3 regions of the Mogibacterium sp. CM50 genome follow, and region 1 is predicted to be linked to each of the others. Evidence: predicted binding sites of a transcription regulator. Region 1 holds the regulator's gene; each other region holds the start of a gene.

Region 1 (7,475 bases):
GCCCTTCTGCAGCACATTGCACACCTTGTTGCTGTCGTATTCCTCATCGTCGGCCGTCATAACCGCATTGTGAATCTTAGGGTCAAATTCCTCACCGAGCGCTCGCAGCTCCTCGAGCCCCGCTTCGCTCAGAGCGCTTAGCAACTGATCGAAAATAAGCCTCATGCCTTGAGCGTATCCCTCTGCATCCGCCGCAGGATCACTCGCCAACGCTCTCTCGAAGTTGTCGAGCACGCCCAGCAGTTCAACGACGAGCTTTTCATTTGCATACGCGTGGATATCCGCCTTTTCCTTGGCGACACGCTTCTTGTAGTTCCGGAACTCTGCCATAAGCCTCAGATACCTGGAATCGCCATCCTCTTCAGGCTTATCGGTTTCATTCTCCGACCTCTGAGTCTGATCAGACGTACCATCGCCCTCGGCTTCGCTGTCAGGCACATCCTTCGCTTCGTTATCAGCTTTGTCAGCATCCAGAGGCTCTGTCTTGCCATCTACCTCGGCTTCGGTCTTGACTTCTGCATCTGCCGGCTTCGCATCTGAGCCTGTTCGCTGAGCATTCGAAGAATTCTCTTTCCGGCTCTCCGCAGCTTCTACCTGCTTATCAGCTGTCTTATCACCAGCCTCATTAATATTATCCTTCTTGTTCTCTTCAGTCATTCTTGTGTTCCTTTCCATCGTTTAGCAAGAACGATTTGCTGAGGTTCTCCGTAAGGTATTCCATTATTGAAGTAACCTCGCTATAGTTCATCCTGGTTGGTCCGATTACTCCAATCTTGCCTATCAGCTTGCCATCCACGTGATATGTCGCGGTGACCAGCGAGCAATCCTTCATCGATGAATCGATATTTTCATCACCGATGGTTACGATTACACCATCCTCACGCTCGAGCATATCTCTTGCAAATTCATCCTTCCTGCTGACAAGCTCGATGAATGCCTTGGCCTTATCGATGCTGCTGTACTCGGGAATGTTAAATATGTTGGTCAATCCCTCCATGTACAGATTGACGTTGAGCATATCTTCGAGCGTCTTCATGAAGTTTGGCATAACCGTGTTTGCCAAAGGGCTCATAGCCTCGAGATCAGAATTGAAATCTGCAATGATTGATTTCTTGAGAGCCTCATCTATGGTGTTGCCCTTATAGTTATATGTCATCGATTTGCTGAGTATCTCCAGCGACTCCGGCGTATATGACACATCCACCTTGAGTGTGGTGTTCGTGACATTGCCGGCATCAGATACAATCATCAACACGATTGTGTATTCATCAACCGGCACGAGTCTGATGAACTTGAGCGTGTCGTAATTAGCCGAAGGCGTCATCGCAAATGATGCAAGCTTCGTTATATCTGAAAGCAGCTCTGCTGCGTGCTGTAACGTCTGGTTGAACTCTGCGACGCTAACTTGCATGCGCTCGTTGATTATCTGCTTTTCCTCCGGCGAGAGATCGTGCTTGCTCATAAGGCTATTTACATATAGTCTATATGCCTTATCAGAAGGCACACGCCCTGCCGAGGTATGCGGGTGTGTCAGATATCCGAGCTCTTCAAGGTCAGCCATTTCATTTCTGATAGTCGCCGGGCTGACACCTAATCCATATCTCTTAGCAAGCGAACGAGAACCGACCGGCTCTGCGTTCTTAACGTAGTCTGTGATAATTGCCTGGAGGATCTGAAGCTTTCTCTCACCTATTTCCATTGTATTTCCTCCTTACCTGAATTTTGTTAGCACTCATCAATCCGGAGTGCTAATCACTACACATAGTGTACTATCGACCTCCCCCGGTGTCAACATCAAAACATGAGTGTAATATGTTTTTTTCGTGAAGCGATTCAAGGGCCTTCCTCTAAACTAGAAATTGTACGTAGTCGAAGAGTCCGCGGTTAATACGCAAAATGGCACCATCCGGTAATTGTACGGGTGATGCCATTTTTTAGCAAGCTAATTATTTATGTGCTATGTGTGCGTTTCCAAGCTGTTCATAATTAAACTGTGCAACGAACGATGTAAAGTCCGTCCTGATAAGTATCGACATAGATATAGCCTCTGTCATCTACTACACAGTCCTCAGCATGACCAACGTGTGGTCCCGGGAACAGGGTCCCGTCCTCGATATCGAACCATGTGCCTTCCGGATCCGGTGGCATGAAGTAAGCGATTTCCTTAGGTATGAACGGATCCGACACATCGTAGATGCGAAGTCCGGCCTGGAAGTGACAGTTGTAGACTCTGTCGTCTCTCTGCTCCAGGCAGTCCTGCCCGAATAGGTCGAACATGTTGTGTGGACCGAACACCACTCTCTGGCCATCGATGATGTTGAAGTTCTCACCGTGGCACTTCCTGTACTCCGCCGGTACCTCCGGATAAGGGAATACCGAGATAAGTGCCGGATTCTCCTTATCGGAAGTCTCAACCATACCGATGATGTTCATTGGCTGGCTGGTGATCTTGTGGAACATGCCTTCTTCTCTGTTGTTGTCAAAGTACCATGTTCTCTCACCCTCCGTAGTTACTACAGCAAAGGGCTTATCACCTAAGGGCATTGCTGTGTGAACAGCTGCGCCTGCCTGACCGTTACCAAATGGCGGGTTGAGAGGCACATTGCCCAGAAGTCTGGGTCTGGTCTTGTCGTGTACGTCAATCATGCAGAATCCAACGTTAGGGAATGCTGCATATACTACGTCGTCCTTAACTGTGATTGCGTGGCCGTTAGGCAGCTTCATGAACGGCTCTGTACCAACCTCCGGAATATCGGAAGCCTTCTTGTTGCCCAAATACTGGCCATCAGCCCACCAGCTGCCAACCTCAGTTGGGTTAGTCGGATCTGAAATATCAACGATTCTCAGAATGTATCCCGTGTAGTTGCGCTTGCTGCCCATGATATAAGCGTAGTCGCCGCCGTTATAGAAGCTTCTGTGCACTCCCGGACCATCCTCACACTCGAACTGTCCGAGGAACTTAGGGTTAAGTGGATCGCTCTCGATATCATAGAGCTTAAATCCGCCCCAGAACGGTTGATCGTGAGTACCGTGCAGCACCCTCATCGTGCCGCCATAGCAAGCGAGAAGCTTGCCGTCTGCCACCTGCAGCTTGGCAAGGCTCTGCCCATCGTGAACCTCACCAATCCAGTCGCCCTCTACCCACTTAGCTGTCGGATTTGCCGGATCTGTCACATCGACGATATTAAATCCGTTATCACGGAAGCATGCAGTATACAAATAATATCTGCCATCCTTAGTACGGTGCATTCCCATCTGGAAGCCCGGTTTTTTGTTCAAATCAGAGTATCCTATGAACTCCGTGTTCTTGAACAGCATCTGTTCTCTTCTAGACATTTTACCCCCCTGTTAATGTTATATATAAGCCTCATATGCTTTCAATTGATGTATCTATACGATATCATCAATTGGACTATATTAGAACCTGCCAAAAACGAATGGACATTCATGCAGTTTCTGCATGGATGTCCATTTTTGTTTCTAATTTTGTTATTTCTCGACTGCCGGCAACGTATCGTCTGCGAAATACTTTCTAAGCTCATCCGCAAACAGCTTCACCTCTCTAGGCGGTTCTCCCTCGTGCCACGCAATTGCGATATTTGAACGGGCATCGATGCTCACAGAGTGTATGTCCGGGCCACCGGATATATCCACCCAATCGTCAGCCAATATAACGCCTCTGCCGTTCTGGACATTGGCAAACATAGTCTCGATGTTGGGAACCACCTCTATGTCGGGGATAAAGTTGAACGGTCGCAGATTGAATCCGATTGATGATATAATCTCGCGCAGCCTCGAATCCTCTGCGACGAACATGGTCACACCCTTCATCTCCTCGGGGCTGTCTACCAAGACGCCGAAAAGTCTCTCGGAATAAACGATAGTGCGATTTACATCAGTCACCACCTCGTACTCTACGTCGGAAGTTGCCTTCATATAATCCTCCAGCGAGATAACAGCATCCAGCTGTCCTGACTGCAATTTCTGCATCAGGTTATCGAAGCTGAGGCACTCTATCCTGACCGAAAAATCATCGTAGATCCGCCTGCAGCGCGTAACAACCTCCGGCAGGAAGCCTGAAATATTCCAGCCTATATTGTATCCCAGCCTCAGCTCATGAGTTTCTTCGCGCAGCGACTCCCTTGTCCTGCCGAGTTCCGTCTCAAATCTGCTGAACAGGCTGAAGTATTTCTCCCCGGCAGGCGACAGTGTTATGCTTCTGGAGTTCTCCCTTTCAAACAACACCGTCCCCAGCTCCTTCTCAAGCGCTGCAATCGCTCTGGATACCTGAGATTGAGGAACATATAGCTTTTCCGCCGCCTTGGTAAAATTGAGAAGCCTGGCTGCTTCAAGAAAAGCCTTAATCTGTCTATCGTTCATAACCGCCTCCGTGGCACCTAGTTCTTGCTCGATTTAACTTCCTTCCAGCTGTCACTATATAGCTTGGTCGTTTCCGGGTCAAGCTTGGTCAGAAGCGTACATCTGTCAATACTGTCCCGGGTTGGGAACATGGCAGGATTCGACACGTATTTTGAAGGAATCTTCCTGATTGCTGCCGCGTTAGGCATGGTGTAATATAGATAGTCAAAGTTTCTCTTCGCTACGCTGGCTCTGCACATGTAGTTGATGAATTTCTCGGCATTCTTCTTGTTCTTGGAAGTCTTAGGAATGATCCACGAATCGATAAAGAACTCTGCCCCTTCCTTGGGGACTACGAACTCCACGTCCTTGTTGAGGTCGTGCGTATACTGATACTCGCCGTTCCACACTACTCCAATTGTCGCCGAGCCGTCAGCCAGCAGGTCACGAGCCGAGTCATTTGCGTATTTGTATACGAGCGGCTTCTGCTCCTTAAGCGCATTCTTGGCCGCTTCTATCTCCTTAGGATTGGTTGAATTAGGTGAATATCCAAGTCGCATCAGCGAGATTGCAAACGCATCGCGAACGCTGTCCTGCATGACTATATTATTGGCGTATGTAGAATCCCAGAGAGCATTCCAGGAGTCGATCTTTTTTCCGCCGGTCTTTTTTTTGTTATACAGTATTCCCTGCACACCCACAACGTGCGGCACCGAATACCGGTTGCCCGGATCAAATGCCTCCGCCATTTTCATGTATTTAGAATCCATATTCTTGAGATTCCTGATGTTCCTCTTGTCCAGCTTGAGCAGCAGTCCTTCGTCCATCATCCTGCCAACCATATAATCGGATGTACATACAACGTCGTAGTCTGCCGACCCGTTCTTGATGACAGGATACATCTCCTCCGCCGTATCATAGGTGTCCTGAATGACCCTTATGCCGGTGTCCGCTTCAAAATCAGCGATAATCTCAGGGTCATAATAATCTCCGTAGCTATATACATACACTTCTCCATTCTCGCCGCTGCGGCATCCCGTCAGAATAGCCATCAGCAGCACGAGCACCGAACCCAGTATTAATTTCTTCTTCATGCCCTCTTTGGCTCCTTATCTCTGTTGAAGTTGACTATCAGCAGCGCAACCAAGGCGATAACGAAAATAATCGTAGACAGCGCATACAGTGATGGTCTGATCCCAATCTTGACCTCACTGTAGATGAGTGTCGAGATGGTGTTAATACCCGCACCTCTGGTGAAATGCGTAACCACAAAATCATCGACCGACATTGTAAATGACAACAGCGAGCCTGACAATATTCCCGGCATCAGTTCGGGAAGTACAACCTTTCTAAACGCATACCCTCTGGAAGCCCCCAGGTCGAGCGCCGCTTCAAAAAGTGTGTCCGTCTTCTTGTTCATCCTCGGTCTCACGGACAGGATTACATAAGGAATGCAGAATGTTACATGAGAGAACAGTATCGTCATATACCCCAGCGATATTCCAAAGAGAAGGAAGGACAGCATCAGCGATATGCCGGTTACAATATCTGCGTTGAGCATCGGAATGTTGTTAACTGCCAGCAGTACATTCTCCGTCCTACGCCTTATGGACTCTATGCCGATTACAGCCAAGGTGCCGATCACAGTAGCTATCATCGCTGCAAGTATGGCTATTGAAAAGGTATTTACAATAGCTCCCAGAATTAGGCGGCTGTGAAACATCTCCTTGTACCACTTGAGCGAGAACCTCGTGAATACCGCCATCGATTTGCTCTCATTGAACGAGAGCAGAATCAGCGTCAGGATGGGGAGATACAGGAACAGCATTATGATTACCAAATACATGTTGCCACAAAACTTCTTCATATCATGTTGCCCCCCTCTTCGTCGCTAAACTTCTGAACTGCAAGCATGCTTACGATGATAAATACCATCATTATGAGCGACAGCCCAGATCCGAGATACCAGTTGGAATTAACTGTGAATTCCTGCTCGATGATGTTGCCTATCAGGTTGACCTTACCTCCACCCAGCATGTTAGAGATAACAAATGTAGTGAGGGCCGGGATAAACACCATCGTCACACCGCTTGCGATTCCCGGAATACTGAGAGGGAAGATAATCTTTCTGAATACATAGAATTTACCGGCCCCGAGGTCGTATGCCGCTTCGATAAGACGGTTATCTATCTTGGACACGACATTGTATATAGGAAGCACCATGAACGGCAGGAAGTCATATACCATGCCGAGCACTACCGCCCCCGGAGTGCCCATCATCTCCTGCCTGGGAAGGCCGATCGATGCGAGCAGTGAGTTGATTACACCCTGTCTCTCGAGCAACACCTGCCAGGCCATCGTTCTGAGCAGGAAGTTCATCCACATCGGCAGGATGAACACGAAAATCATAAAGCCCTGCTTACCGAACCTGCTCCCGCGCAGGATGAGCGCCATAGGAAAAGCCAGTATGAGGCACACAATCGTGCTCACTAGCGATAAGAGCAGTGATAATCCGAGAGCCTCCAGATGCTGCGGATTGAACATCGCCGTTATATTTTCTAATGTAAATGCACCATTTCTGTTGGTGATGCCATAGTATGCTATGGTCAAAATCGGAATTACCGTGCCTGCGATAACCCAGATGGCAAAAGGTGCTGTATAGCTCTTCTTAGATATCAAGTTCCTGTGCCTCCTCAGCTTCAGATGTCGGCTTATGCATAATCTGGATATTTTCGGGTCTTACATACATGCCTATCATCTCCCCAACCTCATGTGAATCATAGTTCTGAAGCAGCCACTCAACCTTGCCGTTCTCACTCTGCACCAGCATCTCATAGTGCACTCCGATGAACAGTTTGCTGACAATCGTGCCGTTCATGATTCCCTCATCGTATTCGCGAATCTCGATGTCCTCCGGTCTGATTACAGCATCAACAGGCTGCCCCACGTAGAAGCCGTTCCAATTGCCATCTATGCATTCAAACATATGACCGTCAATCATAACCAGCTTGTCATCGACCATTCTCGCATCGATGATATTGCTATCCCCGATAAAGTCCGCTACAAACGCATTCTCCGGCTCGTTATAGATCTCCTCGGGAGTTCCCATCTGTTGA
Region 2 (7,475 bases), on a different contig from region 1:
AAAAGGTGCTGCAGTTCAATTCCGCATTTCACAACATCATCTATAAAGGTACCAAGAATCGCATGCTGTACCAGACGTTGTCGTTATATCAGACATATCTCAAGCATTCAGCACCTGCAAAAACTTTTAACGACGGTTACCTCAGAATTATTCTCGATGAACACAAGGCTATATTCGAGGCATTCGAAACCAAGAACCCTGCTGCAGGCAAAAATGCCATGGACTATCATATGCAGCAAAGCAAGCTTCGCAGAATGTCTCACCTCTTCTAGGTGCTATCCCATCCGGCTGAGCTTCTGCTCTATCCAAGCGATAATATCCTTTGTCACGCACGCTTTGCAGCTATCGTGCAGTATATCGTGATAACAGTCTTTGTAAAGCTTATACGCTACCTCGTTATGCCCCTTTTCGGTTAACATGGCAGCTATTTTCATCACAGCATTTCCGCAGCCGCCACGTTGGTCCTCAGCACCGGCAACCATATAGATTGGAATATCCGGAAGCCTGACAATCCCTTTTTTGCTCCTCAGCTCCTCAATAACTCGAATCATCTCCCTGTATGCCGATGCGGTAAGCATGCACCCGCAATTGTCATCCTGAATGTACTTATCAATTTCTTCTCTGACCTTGCTAACCCAATAAAAATCGCTGTAAACGTCACCGCCTCCGAGCTTGGCAGTCTGGTACATCATGTTGTGAACGCTTTCAGAGAATGAGTTATATCCCTTTCTCATGATGTGGTTGTTGGCGTTCATCTTGATGAAGCTGATACCGCCGGGGATCTCGAGATTTTCCATGGATACAATCATGGCGATGTTGCCATATCTTATTGTATAGAGCTCACTGAGCATTGCGCCAAATCCGGCTCCAATTATTATCCTTGGAATATCTTCGCCGACTTCATTTGAGACTTCCCGGAACAGCGAGTCGATGTCGCCGAGCAGTCCCTCATAGGAGTTCTTGCGCAAGCCAAAGCAGCCCGGATGTCCCTGTTTGCTCATCCCATGTCCGATTAAATCATTTCCACATACATAGAATCCCGCATCGTTGAGCGCCGAAGCGAATTCTCTGTAGCGAAGACTATGTTCGCTTATGTCGTGCACTATCTGAACTATCGCTCGCGGATGGACGTTGGTGAATTTGAAAGAAACAACCTGGCCCTCACCGTTAGCCGCTCTCCTGTATAAATCCCTGTATTCCGACATATGCCCCCCTTATGAATAAATATAGAAGGTGTGCGGTCTACGCACGCTTGGTAATTAGTAATTACTAATTAAAAATTATTATAGCAGCTATCGCGCAAGGTCGATTATGCGCGGATAACATATCAAGTATAACATAAGAGACAGGTGCAATAAAAACACCTGTCCCATGCTGCAATTATCATTTTAAAAACTTTACCTGTCTGCTATACAGCAGCTACGCTGAATAGTGCACGGTTTGATTCCAAACTAACGAATATCAAACATAAGCCCATTATCCGAGACGTCAACTTCTATCGTCTGACCATCGACTACCTTGCTGCCTATTATCATCTCAGCGATTTGATTCTCCAGGTTGCGCTGTATGTAACGCTTAACCGGTCTGGCGCCAAACTCCTCGTCATATGACTCCTTAGCTATATAGCTGCGGGCTTCAGGTGACATTTCAAGCTCAATGCCTCTATCCTTAAGCCTTTTGACCAGTGACTCAACTGTCAAATCAACGATTTTCTCAATCTCCTCCAAATTTAACGACTGGAATACGATAATATCATCGATTCTGTTGAGAAATTCCGGTCTGAAGAACGACTTCAGCTGAGATTCCTGAAGGTTAGAGGTCATAATTATGATCGTGTTCTTAAAATCTACTGTTCTGCCCTGATTGTCTGTCAATCTTCCATCATCGAGGAGCTGCAGTAAAATGTTAAATACATCAGGGTGAGCCTTCTCAATTTCATCGAACAGAATAACGCTGTACGGTTTCCTTCTGACTGCTTCAGTGAGCTGTCCGCCCTCATCATAGCCGACATATCCCGGAGGAGAGCCCACAAGTCTCGACACAGTGTGTTTCTCCATATACTCCGACATATCGATTCTAATCAGATTTTTTTCTGTGTCGAACAGAGTTTCAGAAAGCGCCTTTGCCAGCTCAGTCTTACCCACGCCGGTAGGTCCGAGGAATATAAACGAACCGACCGGACGATTCTCATTCTTAAGACCGGCCCTTGCGCGCAATATCGCTTCAGATACGGCCTTAACACCTGCATCCTGTCCGATTACCCGCTTATGCAGAATATCGCCTAAATGGAGCAGTTTTTCGCGTTCTGATTCAGCCAGTTTACTGATGGGAATTCCTGTCCATTCGGAAATTACCGACTGAATTTCTTCTTCTCCCACTTCCTCGCGCAGCAGTCTATTTTCGCTTGATTGCTCAGTCTTCTCCTTGAGTCCCTCTATCTCCTTCTCGAGTCTGGGCAAATCACCGTATCTAAGCTTTGCGAGCTTCTCAAGATCATACTCTCTCTCAGCTGTTTCTATCTGATGACGAATCTCCTCTAATTCAAGCTTCTTGTTCTTGAGTTCCTGAATATTCTTTTTCTCGTTAGACCATTTAGCGGTCAGCTCGTCATTTTCACTCTTTAGATTAGCGAGCTCTTCGCTTATTGCTTCCAGCCTTACCTTGCTCGCCTTATCGTCCTCCTTGGATAACGCTTGCTGTTCTATTTCAAGCTGCATGATTTTACGTGATATCTGATCGAGATCTGACGGCATGCTGTCAATCTCGGTTCTTATTCTGGCAGCTGCTTCATCCATCAAATCTATCGCCTTGTCCGGCAAATATCGGTCGCTTATATACCTGTTTGAAAGTGTCGCACAAGCGATAAGAGCATTGTCCGTGATTCTGACACCGTGATGAATCTCAAATTTCTCCTTCAGTCCCCTAAGTATAGAAATCGTGTCCTCAACAGTAGGTTCGTCTACCATTACCTTTTGGAATCGTCTCTCAAGAGCTGCGTCAGTTTCTATATATTTCCTATATTCATCAAGTGTAGTCGCTCCGATGCAGTGCAGCTCTCCTCTTGCCAGCTTTGGCTTAAGCAGATTTCCCGCATCCATAGATCCCTCTGTGCGACCTGCACCAACGATATTATGAATCTCATCTATGAACAGGATAATGTTCCCGTCAGATTTATCTATCTCATTTAAAACAGCCTTGAGTCGCTCTTCGAATTCTCCGCGGTACTTAGCTCCCGCAATCAACGAACCCATATCGAGCGAGAATATCGTCTTACCCCTCAGGCCATCCGGTACGTCACCATTGACTATTCTCTGCGCCAATCCCTCTACTACGGCAGTCTTGCCGACTCCAGGTTGTCCAATTAAAACCGGGTTATTCTTGGTTCTCCTCGATAGAATCTCGATAGCTCGCCTTATTTCCACATCCCTGCCAATAACCGGATCCAGCTTCCCCTTCCTAGCTGCATCAACAAGATCGATGCCATACTTATTAAGAGCATCATAGGTGTCTTCCGGATTCTGATTAGTCACTCTCTGGTTACCTCGAACCATCGTTAGAGCTCTCATAAAATCATCCTTGTTGATACCGTACTTTGTCAGGATTCCGTTAACTTCGGAGTTTTTGGAATCAATAATTGCCAGATACAGGTGCTCAACACTGACATAATCATCCTTAAAATCTCCGGCGATTTTTTCAGCTTTTATAAGGACGCTGTTGAGTTCAGGACTCATGTATACCTGCCCATTACCGCCACTAACCTTTGGCATCTTCTCAAGATTTTTCTCTAAATCAGCCTTTAGCGCTCTCACATCTACGTTCATAGCTTCAAGAAGCTTAGGAATCAATCCGTCGCTGTCGCTTATTATTGCGTAATGTACATGTGCTATCTCTAACTGCTGATGCCCGTAAGAAGTTGCTAAATTTTGTGAATCGAGAATGGCACCCTGCATTTTCTGCGTATATTTTTCAATATTCATTGCCTTCCTCCTCATTTAATATTTCATGATCCAAGTCTCACTTGCTTACAAGATAAATTTAGCACTCGTCTGTGACGAGTGCTAATAATTATCGTGATGAAATTGTGAAGAACTTCTATGCTAATATAATCCCTGTAAGCAGCGTTGAATAAACCGAACTGGTCAGTGGATACAGTATCCTGCTGACTACCCCGAATAACAGCAACAACAATAAAACCAATCCGCCATACTGATACACTGTGTAGTACCAGCCGGTCTTGCGCAGATTAAACAGCTCCGTAACTAAACCGAACCCGTCCAGCGGCGGAACGGGGATGAGATTAAATATCATCAGTGTTATATTGATCATAACGACGTACAGCAGAATCTTGACAGCTAACCCCTGTACAGAATCTGTCAATATAACATCTCTGCCCCAAAGGTTAATCGCAAATCTGGATATGAAGGCGAATACTATCGCTATTATCAGATTCATCGTTACACCCGCGACGGATACGATAAACTCGTCTAAACGAGGCCTCTTATAATAACGATTATCTATTTGTACTGGAACACCCCAGCCGAATCCGCAAAAGATAAGCGCAAAGAAACCAAACGGATCAATGTGCTTTGCCGGATTAATTGTCAATCTGCCTTGTGCCTTGGGTGTCGGGTCTCCAAATGCATTTGAAGCAAACGCATGGGCAAATTCGTGGAACGAAAGCCCCACCACTATGCCCGGCAGCGTCAACAGCATATTGAAGAAATACGTCTTGGGATCTTTAAGTCCGCCATTTAAAAAGTTAGTAATCAGAAGCAGGATTAATATAATACCCGGTCCTGACCGCAATAAGCTGCTAAGTTTATCTCTCATATAAATATTCCTTTTTGTATTATTATTCTTAAGTGGCAAATAAATAGCTAGGCCAGAATTCCATCTATGCTGAACGTCTTGCAGTCTGTAATCCTGACATCGACAAGCTGACCTGTGATATCCCTTCCGGACGAGATATTAACCAGCTTGAAGCCATCAGTTCTTCCCGAATATGCGTTTTCGTCCTTACGACTCGCTCCGTCCACGAGCACCCTTACAGTTTGATCAGTAAGCATCGAATTGTTGCGCAGAGAACATTCGTTAACCACCTCGTTTAGGCGTTCAAAACGCTCGTGCTTGATATCGTAAGGTATCTGATCTGTGTAACCAGCCGCAGGAGTGCCCTCACGAGGCGAGTATATAAATGTAAATGCTGAGTCGTATCCGACATACTCGACTAGCGACAATGTCTCCGCAAATTCATCTTCTGTCTCCCCCGGAAAGCCGACTATGATGTCTGTGGTGATTGCAATATCCGGGCATGCAGCTTTTAGCTTGTCAATAATTTCGATATACCTATCTCTGTCGTATCTGCGATTCATGCGCTTCAGTACAGTGCTGCTGCCCGACTGAACAGGTAAATGGATGTGCTTACACAGCTTGTTACAAGTGCGGAAGCAATCTATCAGATCGTCTGAAAGATCCTTGGGATTGGATGTCATAAATCTGATCCTCTCAATTCCTTCAATCTCGTTAATATATCTGACGAGTGTTGGGAAATCATTGCCTTCGCCGTCCTTAAAGGAATTTACATTCTGTCCCAACAGCATAACCTCCAACACACCGTCAGAAGCCAGCTTTTTAACTTCATCGACAACATCTGCAAGCGACCTGCTCTTTTCTCTGCCGCGAGTGTATGGAACAATGCAGTAGGTGCAGAAGTTATTGCAGCCGTAAGTGATATTTACAAGCGCCTTATGCTCATAAACCCTCTTAGGTTCCTTTTCATCCGGAATTACAGGGCTGTTTGCGGTGATGGAAAACTGCTTTTTGCCAGTTGCTATTCTTGAATTGAGGAGCTTCGGAAAATCACCAATTGTCTGTGTACCAAACACAACATCTACCCATCCAAAGCTCTTCTTGATTTCCTCCTGCACGCGCGGCTGTTGCGGCATGCAGCCGCAAACACAGACGATTCGGGAATCTTTATTTTCATCTCTGCGTTTTTTAAACTGTCCGAGCATGCCGTAAAATCGCTTATCAGCATGCTCGCGGACGCTGCAGGTATTCATGACTACAACATCCGCTTCATAAGGATCAGCAACAAATTCGCATCCCATGCCTTCGAGCATACCGGCGATATTCTCCGAGTCGTGCTCGTTCATCTGGCATCCGAAAGTAATAATGTGATATTTTTTCATGTGTTATTTGTTCTCTTGTTTCCTATCTCTGTTCATCAGCAGTTCAACTGCATCGCGAGGTTTGAGGTTGCCATCTATCACACTCTTGACGGCATCTGTAATCGGCATCTCTATTCCCAGCTTAGCCGCCAGCCTGCTAGCGGCCTCGACTGTATAGAAGCCCTCAACTGTAGTCTTGATCTCGGCGACCGCTTCATCCGGTGTCATTCCACCTCCGATAAGCAACCCGCACCTTCTGTTTCTCGACAGATCGGAGGAGCATGTAACCATGAGATCTCCTATTCCTGACAGCCCTGCAAAAGTCTCGCTCTTGGCACCCATCGCTTCTCCAAGCCTGGAAATCTCGTGGATACCTCTTGTCATCAGAGCAGCCTTGGAGTTATCTCCGAATTTCATGCCGTCTGCAATACCTGTGCCAAGTGCAATTACGTTCTTAAGTGCACCTCCAAGCTCGACCCCGAGAATATCATCGCCGGTGTACACACGGAAAGTCTTACTCATCAGTATGTTCTGAATTTCCTTGGCCGCATCATCGTCATCAGACGCAGCAACTACTGTAGTTGGGTAGTTGCGGACGATTTCCTCAGCATGCGAAGGTCCGGAAACTGCGACATATCTGTTATCAACTAAGGACTTTGCAATTTGAGACATAGTCTTAAGAGAATCGTTTTCGATCCCCTTTGCAAGATTTACAAGAATAGCTTCCTTGTCGATATACTTTGCAGATTTCTCGATAACGCGTCCAAACTGCTGAGCAGGAATCGCAAATATAACTATGTCACGTTTACTTACCCCTGTACGCAGGTTCGAGGTGAACCTGATGCTGTCAGCCAGCTTGGCTCCCGGCAAATACTTCTCATTTACCCTAGTCTCTCGAATCCTGTTAATATCTTCCTTGTTACGGCCGTAGATCGTAACTCTATGGCCGTTATGCGCGATTACATTCGCAATTGCGGTACCGAAGCTGCCGTTTCCAATCACTGCTACTTTCTTCTTTGCCGAACCCTTGAGCTGTGGTATCTCAACGTCCTTGTAATAATCTGCCGCCGAATCCAAAACCTCAACCCTGGTGTGGTTGATCGATGTTGCCTCGTTGACAAGCTCGTCCCTGGAGCCGGACGCCAGTATATCATCATGTACCGAGTCAGTGAGCACCATGTCTTCATCTTTATCAAATTTATCGAGATTATCGTGAGCCTTCTCTATATTCATGCTTGATTCTTCACCGGGAGCATCGAAGCTTTCGTCTGTATCTGTATTAGATTGTGCTGTGAGCTTCTCTCT
Region 3 (7,475 bases), on a different contig from region 1:
CCGGCTCCAATCTTAACACTGTCGCCGTACTTCTCTCTTACCCACTTAAGCGTTCTCGCCTGCCACTCGGAATACCCTTCAGAGGAGTCGATAGTTAGTATGTCTACCCCGGCCTCTACGAGAGCCGGAATTCTTTCTTCGTAGTCGCGGGTATTTACACCGGCTCCTACGATGAAGCTCTTGTTGTCGTCGAGCAGCTCATTTGGATTCGCCTTGTGGGAATCGTAGTCCTTTCTGAATACAAACGCCACTAGACATCCGTCTTTGTCCACGATTGGCAACTGATTGACCTTGTTGTCCCAGATGATGTCGTTAGCCTCGGACAGTGTGATACCTGCATTGCCGTACACGAGGTTCTCGAGAGGTGTCATGAACTCAGATACCTTGGTGTCTGTGCTGAGTCTGCTGATTCTGTAATCCTTGCTTGTAACAAGTCCCAACAGCTTGCCGTGGCCTGTACCGTCATCTGTAACCGCAACTGTCGAATGTCCTGAATTCTGCTTGATTGCGAGTACATCGGCCAGCGTGCCATCCGGCTTGACATTGGTGTCACTTGGCACAAATCCGGCCTTGTAGGACTTAACCTTTTTGACCATTGCCGCCTGGCTTTCGATTGACTGCGAACCGAAGATGAAAGAAATTCCACCCTCCTTTGCAAGTGCAACTGCCATACCGTCATCTGATACAGCCTGCATTACAGCGGAAACAAGTGGAATATTAGCCATAATCTTAGGCTCTTCGCCTTTTTTGAATTTTGTGATTGGAGTTTTGAGCGACACATTCTCAGGCCTGGCTTCAGCGCTGGAAAAGCCCGGCACAAGAAGGTACTCGCTAAAAGTTCTTGATGGTTCTGCTAGAACAATTGCCATTGTGCACCTCTCTCTTTCTATATATAAACGTGAAATTGAAATTAAAGATATTAATTGAAAATTATAGCACAATAGACCGCATTCCGATAGTATCCGGGCGCTAATTTAATAAAAAACAGGTTGCAACCAGACAAAGGGTAAAACACCCGGTCACAACCTCAAATTCGAGAGCACAATGTCGTTGTTGACATATTATTGATTTCTAAGGAGCAAAACATGTCGGTTATATATCGGATTCCGCTCCTGTAGCTCCAGTGCTCGGATTATCTGACGGACTCCGCTCCTGTAGCTCCAGTGCTCGGATTATCTGACGAACTTCGCTCCCGCAGCTCCAGTGCTCGGATTATCTGACGGACTCCACTCCTGTAGATTCAGTGCTCAGATTATCTTGCGGACTCCGCTCCCACAGCTCCAATGCTCGGATTATCTGACGAACTTCGCTCCCGCAGCTCCGGTGCTCGGATTCATTGCAGCTGAGCCCTGCCGGCTCGAGCATTCCACTTATCACCTCAGTTATCGGCACCCAGTACCGCCTAATTCTTGAGGAACCTTAAGCGCAACGGATACAGGATTATCTCCATCAAACATCCAATACCGCCTAGTTCTCGAGGAACAGCTTGATATCATCTTCAACTGTTCCAATTCCGGCGATTCCAAAGTTCTCGACTAGCACCTTAGCGACGTTAGGCGAGAGGAATCCCGGTAGTGTAGGCCCAAGGTGAATGTTCTTGACGCCGAGGTATAGAAGTGCGAGCAGTACGATTACGGCCTTCTGTTCATACCATGCGATGTTGTAAGCGATTGGCAGCTCGTTGATATCGTCGAGATCAAACACTTCCTTGAGCTTAAGCGCAATCAATGCCAGCGAATATGAATCGTTGCACTGTCCCGCATCGAGGACTCTTGGAATACCGTTGATGTCACCGAGATCCAGCTTGTTATACTTGTATTTTGCGCATCCGGCTGTGAGGATCACTGTATCATTTGGCAGAGCCTTTGCAAACTCTGTGTAGTAGTTCCTCGACTGCATTCTGCCGTCGCAGCCTGCCATAACGAAGAACTTTCTGATAGCACCAGACTTAACTGCCTCAACTACCTTGTCGGCCAGTGCAAACACCTGCTCGTGTGCAAATCCGCCGACAATCTCACCTGTCTCGATTTCAGTTGGAGCCGGACACTTCTTGGCCATCTCGATGATTTCGGAGAAATCCTTAGTCTCGCCATACTTGCCATCGATGTGCTTACATCCCGGATAACCGGCTGCTCCTGTTGTAAACAGTCTGTCCTTGTAGCTGTCTGCCGGTGGAACGATACAGTTTGTAGTCATCAGAATCGGTCCGTTGAAGCTTGCAAATTCTTCCTTCTGCTTCCACCAGGCATTTCCGTAGTTTCCTGCGAAATGCTCATACTTCTTGAATACCGGGTAATACTGACCTGCCAGCATCTCGGAATGAGTGTATACATCTACGCCTGTTCCTTCTGTCTGCTCTAACAGCATCTCGAGGTCCTTGAGGTCGTGTCCGGAGATGAGGATTGCAGGGTTCTTGCGAACTCCGATGTTAACCTTTGTAATCTCCGGGTTGCCATAGGCGGAAGTATTTGCCTCGTCCAGCAGAGCCATTCCGTCTACACCGTACTTTCCTGTCTCAAGTGTGAGTGCAACGAGCTCGTCTGCCGTCAACGAATCATCCAGTGTAGCAGCGAGTGCTCTCTGCATAAATCCGTCAACCTCGGCATTGTCCTTGAGAAGTGCATTTGCATGCTTGCTGTATGCTGACAGACCCTTAAGTCCGTACGTAATCAGTTCTCTCAGAGATCTGATATCCTCGTTCTCTGTCGATAGAACTCCGACCTCGGAACTTGCCGCCTTGGCTGCAAATTCACCTACGCAGCCGTTCCATTTAGCTGCATCCGGAAGCTTGCCGGTATCATCCAGCTGCTTGAGGAGCTGATCCTTGCAAGTCAATGTCTCAACGATCTTAGCGGTAATCGCCTCATCATCGAAATTTGCATTTGTGATAGTGGTAAATAGATTGAGCGATACCAGGTGATTAACCTGTTCACCTACCTCCTTACCTTCGGCTCTCAGCTGTGTAGTAACTGCAGAAAGACCTTTAGTTACGTATACCAACAAATCCTGTAATGCGGCTGTCTCCGGGAGTTTGCCACATACTCCTCTCATCGTACAGCCTGTACCCTTTGCCGTCTCCTGACACTGGAAACAAAACATCTTATTCTCCATCTGCTTCTCCTTTCAACTACTATATATCGACCTCGCCTCCGCTCAGCCGTCGTCTCCGGTCATTCTCCAGTCCCTCACCCGGAACAAATCTAACCTGAATATCCTTACTTAGGTCTGCTAAGTTTTATGTCATATTCCATAGTCCTCAACCTGTGAACGAGTTTAACACTTAGAAAAGGTGTTGATGAGTGTTCTTCCAAGTACGTGCTGAACCTTAACCTGTGAGTAAGTCTAACACTTAAAAAAGGTGGAATCTGTAACCTATGTTACAATTCCACCTTGTGCTAATGTTTTTATGTCAGAACACCGGCGCACCTACGCTCGGCATTTGAAGCGTTGCTCCACCAATGATGCGCATCGACGGCGCGCTCGAAATTCGCACACGCACGGCTAACGCCGTATAGCCATAGCTGAAGCGATATAGTCACATATCAGTTGAGAGCTTTGCTCAAATTCATACACATGTACGAATTTGAAAAATATATCCGCATATCAGTTGAGGGCTTCTATCTCGGCCGGATCAAGTACAAATATCTTGCGCCCCTTAATCTCAACCAATCCATCATCCTGCATCTTCATCAACTCACGAGAAATCGACGGCCTCGTCACACCGAGGAACTCGGCAAGCTCCTCACGTGTCATATCGATCGGCTTGGTCATATCCCTATCATTATAGATGGACAGCATCTTGGCGATTTTCTGACGAAGAGTCGGACAAGACAGGATTCGCAGTCTCATATTTAGCGCATAAGCATTCCCGGCAAAAATCATAAGCAAATTGCTTGTCAGCTGCTTGTGATAATCGCAGCCGTTGACACACGTGCCTGTCATGAAGTCGCGCGGCAACACGACTATCCTGGTCTCGCACGTAGCCTGTGCAAATACCCCATATTCCTTCTTACCTAGGAACAGCAAAATGTCTCCAAATATATCTCCCGTACTTGAGAATGTCCCGATTACTCTTCTGTTGCCGTCAAACGAATCGTAGCCGACTCGTACCCCGCCCTCGAGCAGGATGTGAAGCTTGTTGGGCTCATCCTCTTCAGTGAAAATCATCTCACCTTTCCTGTAGGTGACACAAAGCGCGTCGCTACAGGTAAAGCATTTACCCACATCCTCTACGGACATACCCTTAAACAGGGGGCTAACCATCAGCCGCCGCGCTATATCCATGTCAGTCCTTGCCGAAACCCTTCTTGACATCTCGCCTCGCTTATTACATCATGCCCATTCCGCCGCCTGCGGGCATAGCAGGTGCAGCAGGAATATCTTCCTTAATCTCCGTGATTCCTGCTTCTGTTGTGAGCAGCATTCCTGCTACACTGGAAGCGTTCTGAAGCGCCGATCTGGTAACCTTAACCGGATCCACGATTCCCGCTTCAATCATGTCTACATACTCCTCGGTAGCAGCGTTGAAGCCCACACCCTTCTTGGAGCCCTTAACCTCGGCAACGATTACGCTGCCTTCAAATCCGGCGTTTTCAGCAATCTGTCTAACCGGCTCCTCAAGTGCTCTGATGACGATTCTGGCACCGGTTCTCATGTCGCCCTCAAGACTCTCAGCATACTCGGAAACTTTATCAATTGCGCCGATCAGTGAAGTACCGCCACCGGCTACAATTCCTTCCTCAACGGCAGCTCTGGTAGCATTGAGCGCATCCTCAAGTCTGAGCTTCTTCTCCTTGAGTTCAGTCTCTGTTGCTGCTCCGGCGTTGATAACTGCAACTCCACCTACCAGCTTAGCAAGTCTCTCCTGCAGCTTCTCTTTATCAAAATCAGAGGTTGTCTCTTCGATTTCACCCTTGATCTTCTCAATTCTCTCATCGATCTCAGCCTTGTCCCCGGCGCCGTTTACGATTACAGTATGGTCCTTATTAACCTTGACTGTACCTGCTTTTCCGAGCATGTCGACTGTAGCTTCCTTGAGCTCATATCCCAGCTCCTCGCTGATGACCGTACCACCTGTGAGGATCGCAATATCCTCCATCATAGCCTTTCTTCTGTCACCGAATCCGGGTGCCTTTACAGCTACTACATCAAGCGTTCCTCTCAGCTTGTTAACAACAAGTGTTGCCAGAGCCTCACCGTCTACATCGTCAGCAACGATGAGCAGCTTCTTGCCGGACTTCATGATGTCCTCCAGCAGCGGAACCAAATCCTGAATGTTGCTAATCTTCTTATCTGTCAGCAGGATGTACGGGTTATCGAGAACAGCCTCCATCTTCTCTGATGTAGCTGCCATATAAGGAGACAGATAACCTCTATCAAACTGCATACCCTCTACAACGTCGAGAGTAGTTCCGAGCGACCTCGACTCCTCAACAGTGATAACGCCGTCCTTACCGACCTTCTCCATAGCCTCGGAGATAAGTGTACCAATCTCCTTATCATCGGCGGAAACAGCTGCAACCTGAGCTACGCTATCCTTATCATCAACCTTGACTGCGCTGCTCTTGAGGTATTCAACCGCAACATCTACCGCGCTGCTGATACCCTTCTTGAGAATCATCGGGTTAGCTCCGGCAGTTACATTCTTGAATCCCTCGCGAACAATTGCCTGTGTGAGCAATGTAGCTGTAGTAGTTCCGTCACCCGCTACATCATTAGTCTTGGTAGCAACCTCCTTGACAAGCTGAGCTCCCATGTTCTCAACCTGATCCTCAAGCTCGATTTCCTTGGCAATCGAAACACCGTCGTTGGTGATCAACGGTGATCCATATGATCTCTCAATCAGGACATTTCTGCCCTTAGGTCCTAGTGTAATCTTAACTGTATCTGCCAGCTTATCAACTCCTGCGAGGAGCTTTCTTCTCGAGTCTTCTCCGTAATGCAAATCCTTTGCCATCTTAGTTACCTCCTATTGTACTGCATGTACATCCGCACCTGATTATGTGTACATATATGAGATGCGGAGTTGAAATCTACATTTCTATTATTTATTGTTATTGCCTATCGTTCTACCCAAATAGAGCTCTCGACTGTAGCTATTCGATTACAGCGAGGATATCCTTCTGGCTCATTATGATGTACTCCTCGCCGGCGTATTTCAGCTCTGTGCCGCCATACTTGGAGAAGATTACCTTATCTCCAACCTTGACTTCCATCTTTTCGTCTTCCGTTCCGGGACCAACGGCCAGAACCTCAGCCTCCTGCGGCTTTTCCTTGGCGCTTGCCGACAGGATAAGCCCGCCCTCAGTCTTTTCCAATGCTTCGCTGCGCTTAATTACAACTCTTGCGCCTAATGGCTTTATTCCTATACTCATTTGAAACCTCCCAATCGTTTAATTGTTAGCACTCAAAATATGCGAGTGCTAATCTCTATAACTAATTTTACTCAGCACCCATGATGTTGTCAACACGGCACTATGAATTAAATGTGAAGATATCTTCACTGCATACTTCTATAAAAATAAAACAGATATTGCTGTGCTATTCCGCCAAGTTCACCAAAATGCTCGTCGGCAAACTTCTGCATTCCCTTAACATCTTTGATGTCAAACCCGTAAAGCTCTGCCATTATCTTCTTCATCCAGACATCTATAGGAAAGGCTGTAAAATCCCTGAGTCCGAAGAGCAATATGCAGTTTGCAACCTTAGGTCCCACGCCTAAATACGATAGCAACGCCTTGTGCTTCTCTTCTGCCGAGCCTGTTGGCACACCCTGCTCCTTATAATGCTCCGGGGCCGCTGCCAGATATGTATTCCTATACCCCAGCTTGAGTGCCGCAAGCTCCTCGAGAGTTGCTTCAGCCAGCTGCTCAGGAGTCGGAAAAGCATACCTTACCTCTCCCATAAATTCTCCAATCTCAGTACCGTAGCTCCTCGCCAGCGACTCAATGCACTTCTTGATACGCGGGATGTTATTGTTCTGAGATACGATGAACGATATCAAGACCTCCCAATAATCCTGATTGAGAATCCTTATGCCATAGCACGTGTCTATCGCCTCATCGAGCTTTGAGTCACTCGCAAGCAACGCTCTCTTCATATCTCCATATCCGGTGTCCAGGTCAAAATAGCTGCACCAGTATTCCTCACTGCCACCTGTGCACTCAACTACAAGTGTGCTCGCATCATCTTTGTGTTTCAGCACGACATGTGCTGCATTGCCGCCGGCTACTCCTATATACGAGCCGTCTCCGCATTCGTTCCATCGGAAGCATTGCCCGCACTCAAATATGTGGGCTAGCTCTATATCGTGTAAATTGTCAAATCTAATAGTCCTAATGTTGTCCATTCTTCATTCCTGCGCCAAATTCTCCTGATTCATCTAATTATGATCTCCCAGCGTTCTTAATATTGTCCATCCTTCATCCCTGCGTCAAATACAATAAGCATGCCTTGCCTCACGGCATCCCAATGCG

The links. Region 1 encodes HrcA, which represses chaperone genes, less so after heat shock. Its sites were predicted from a motif close to TTAGCACTCNNNNNNNNNGAGTGCTAA; they were not measured.
Region 2: a site for HrcA is predicted at 4,036-4,062, ahead of clpB (ATP-dependent chaperone ClpB). Genes of this name have one in related genera too.
Region 3: a site for HrcA is predicted at 6,400-6,426, ahead of HMPREF1152_RS02985 (co-chaperone GroES). Genes of this name have one in related genera too.

What each region holds. Positions count from the first base shown of each region.
Region 1 is NZ_ALNL01000039.1:16,279-23,753, reverse strand. It holds gene grpE (nucleotide exchange factor GrpE) at 1-657, opposite strand, end outside; gene hrcA (heat-inducible transcriptional repressor HrcA) at 650-1,699, opposite strand; gene HMPREF1152_RS05745 (LVIVD repeat-containing protein) at 1,987-3,336, opposite strand; gene HMPREF1152_RS05740 (LysR family transcriptional regulator) at 3,490-4,380, opposite strand; gene HMPREF1152_RS09595 (ABC transporter substrate-binding protein) at 4,398-5,453, opposite strand; gene HMPREF1152_RS09590 (ABC transporter permease) at 5,450-6,226, opposite strand; gene HMPREF1152_RS05725 (ABC transporter permease) at 6,223-7,038, opposite strand; gene HMPREF1152_RS05720 (ABC transporter ATP-binding protein) at 7,028-7,475, opposite strand, start outside.
Region 2 is NZ_ALNL01000044.1:184,295-191,769, forward strand. It holds gene HMPREF1152_RS08270 (GntR family transcriptional regulator) at 1-272, shown strand, start outside; gene HMPREF1152_RS08275 (serine aminopeptidase domain-containing protein) at 276-1,205, opposite strand; gene clpB (ATP-dependent chaperone ClpB) at 1,452-3,977, opposite strand; gene HMPREF1152_RS08285 (site-2 protease family protein) at 4,093-4,830, opposite strand; gene miaB (tRNA (N6-isopentenyl adenosine(37)-C2)-methylthiotransferase MiaB) at 4,878-6,191, opposite strand; gene plsY (glycerol-3-phosphate 1-O-acyltransferase PlsY) at 6,195-7,475, opposite strand, start outside.
Region 3 is NZ_ALNL01000019.1:81,143-88,617, reverse strand. It holds gene HMPREF1152_RS03010 (IMP dehydrogenase) at 1-869, opposite strand, end outside; gene hcp (hydroxylamine reductase) at 1,468-3,111, opposite strand; gene HMPREF1152_RS02995 (Crp/Fnr family transcriptional regulator) at 3,604-4,314, opposite strand; gene groL (chaperonin GroEL) at 4,328-5,956, opposite strand; gene HMPREF1152_RS02985 (co-chaperone GroES) at 6,096-6,368, opposite strand; gene HMPREF1152_RS02980 (DNA-3-methyladenine glycosylase family protein) at 6,500-7,348, opposite strand.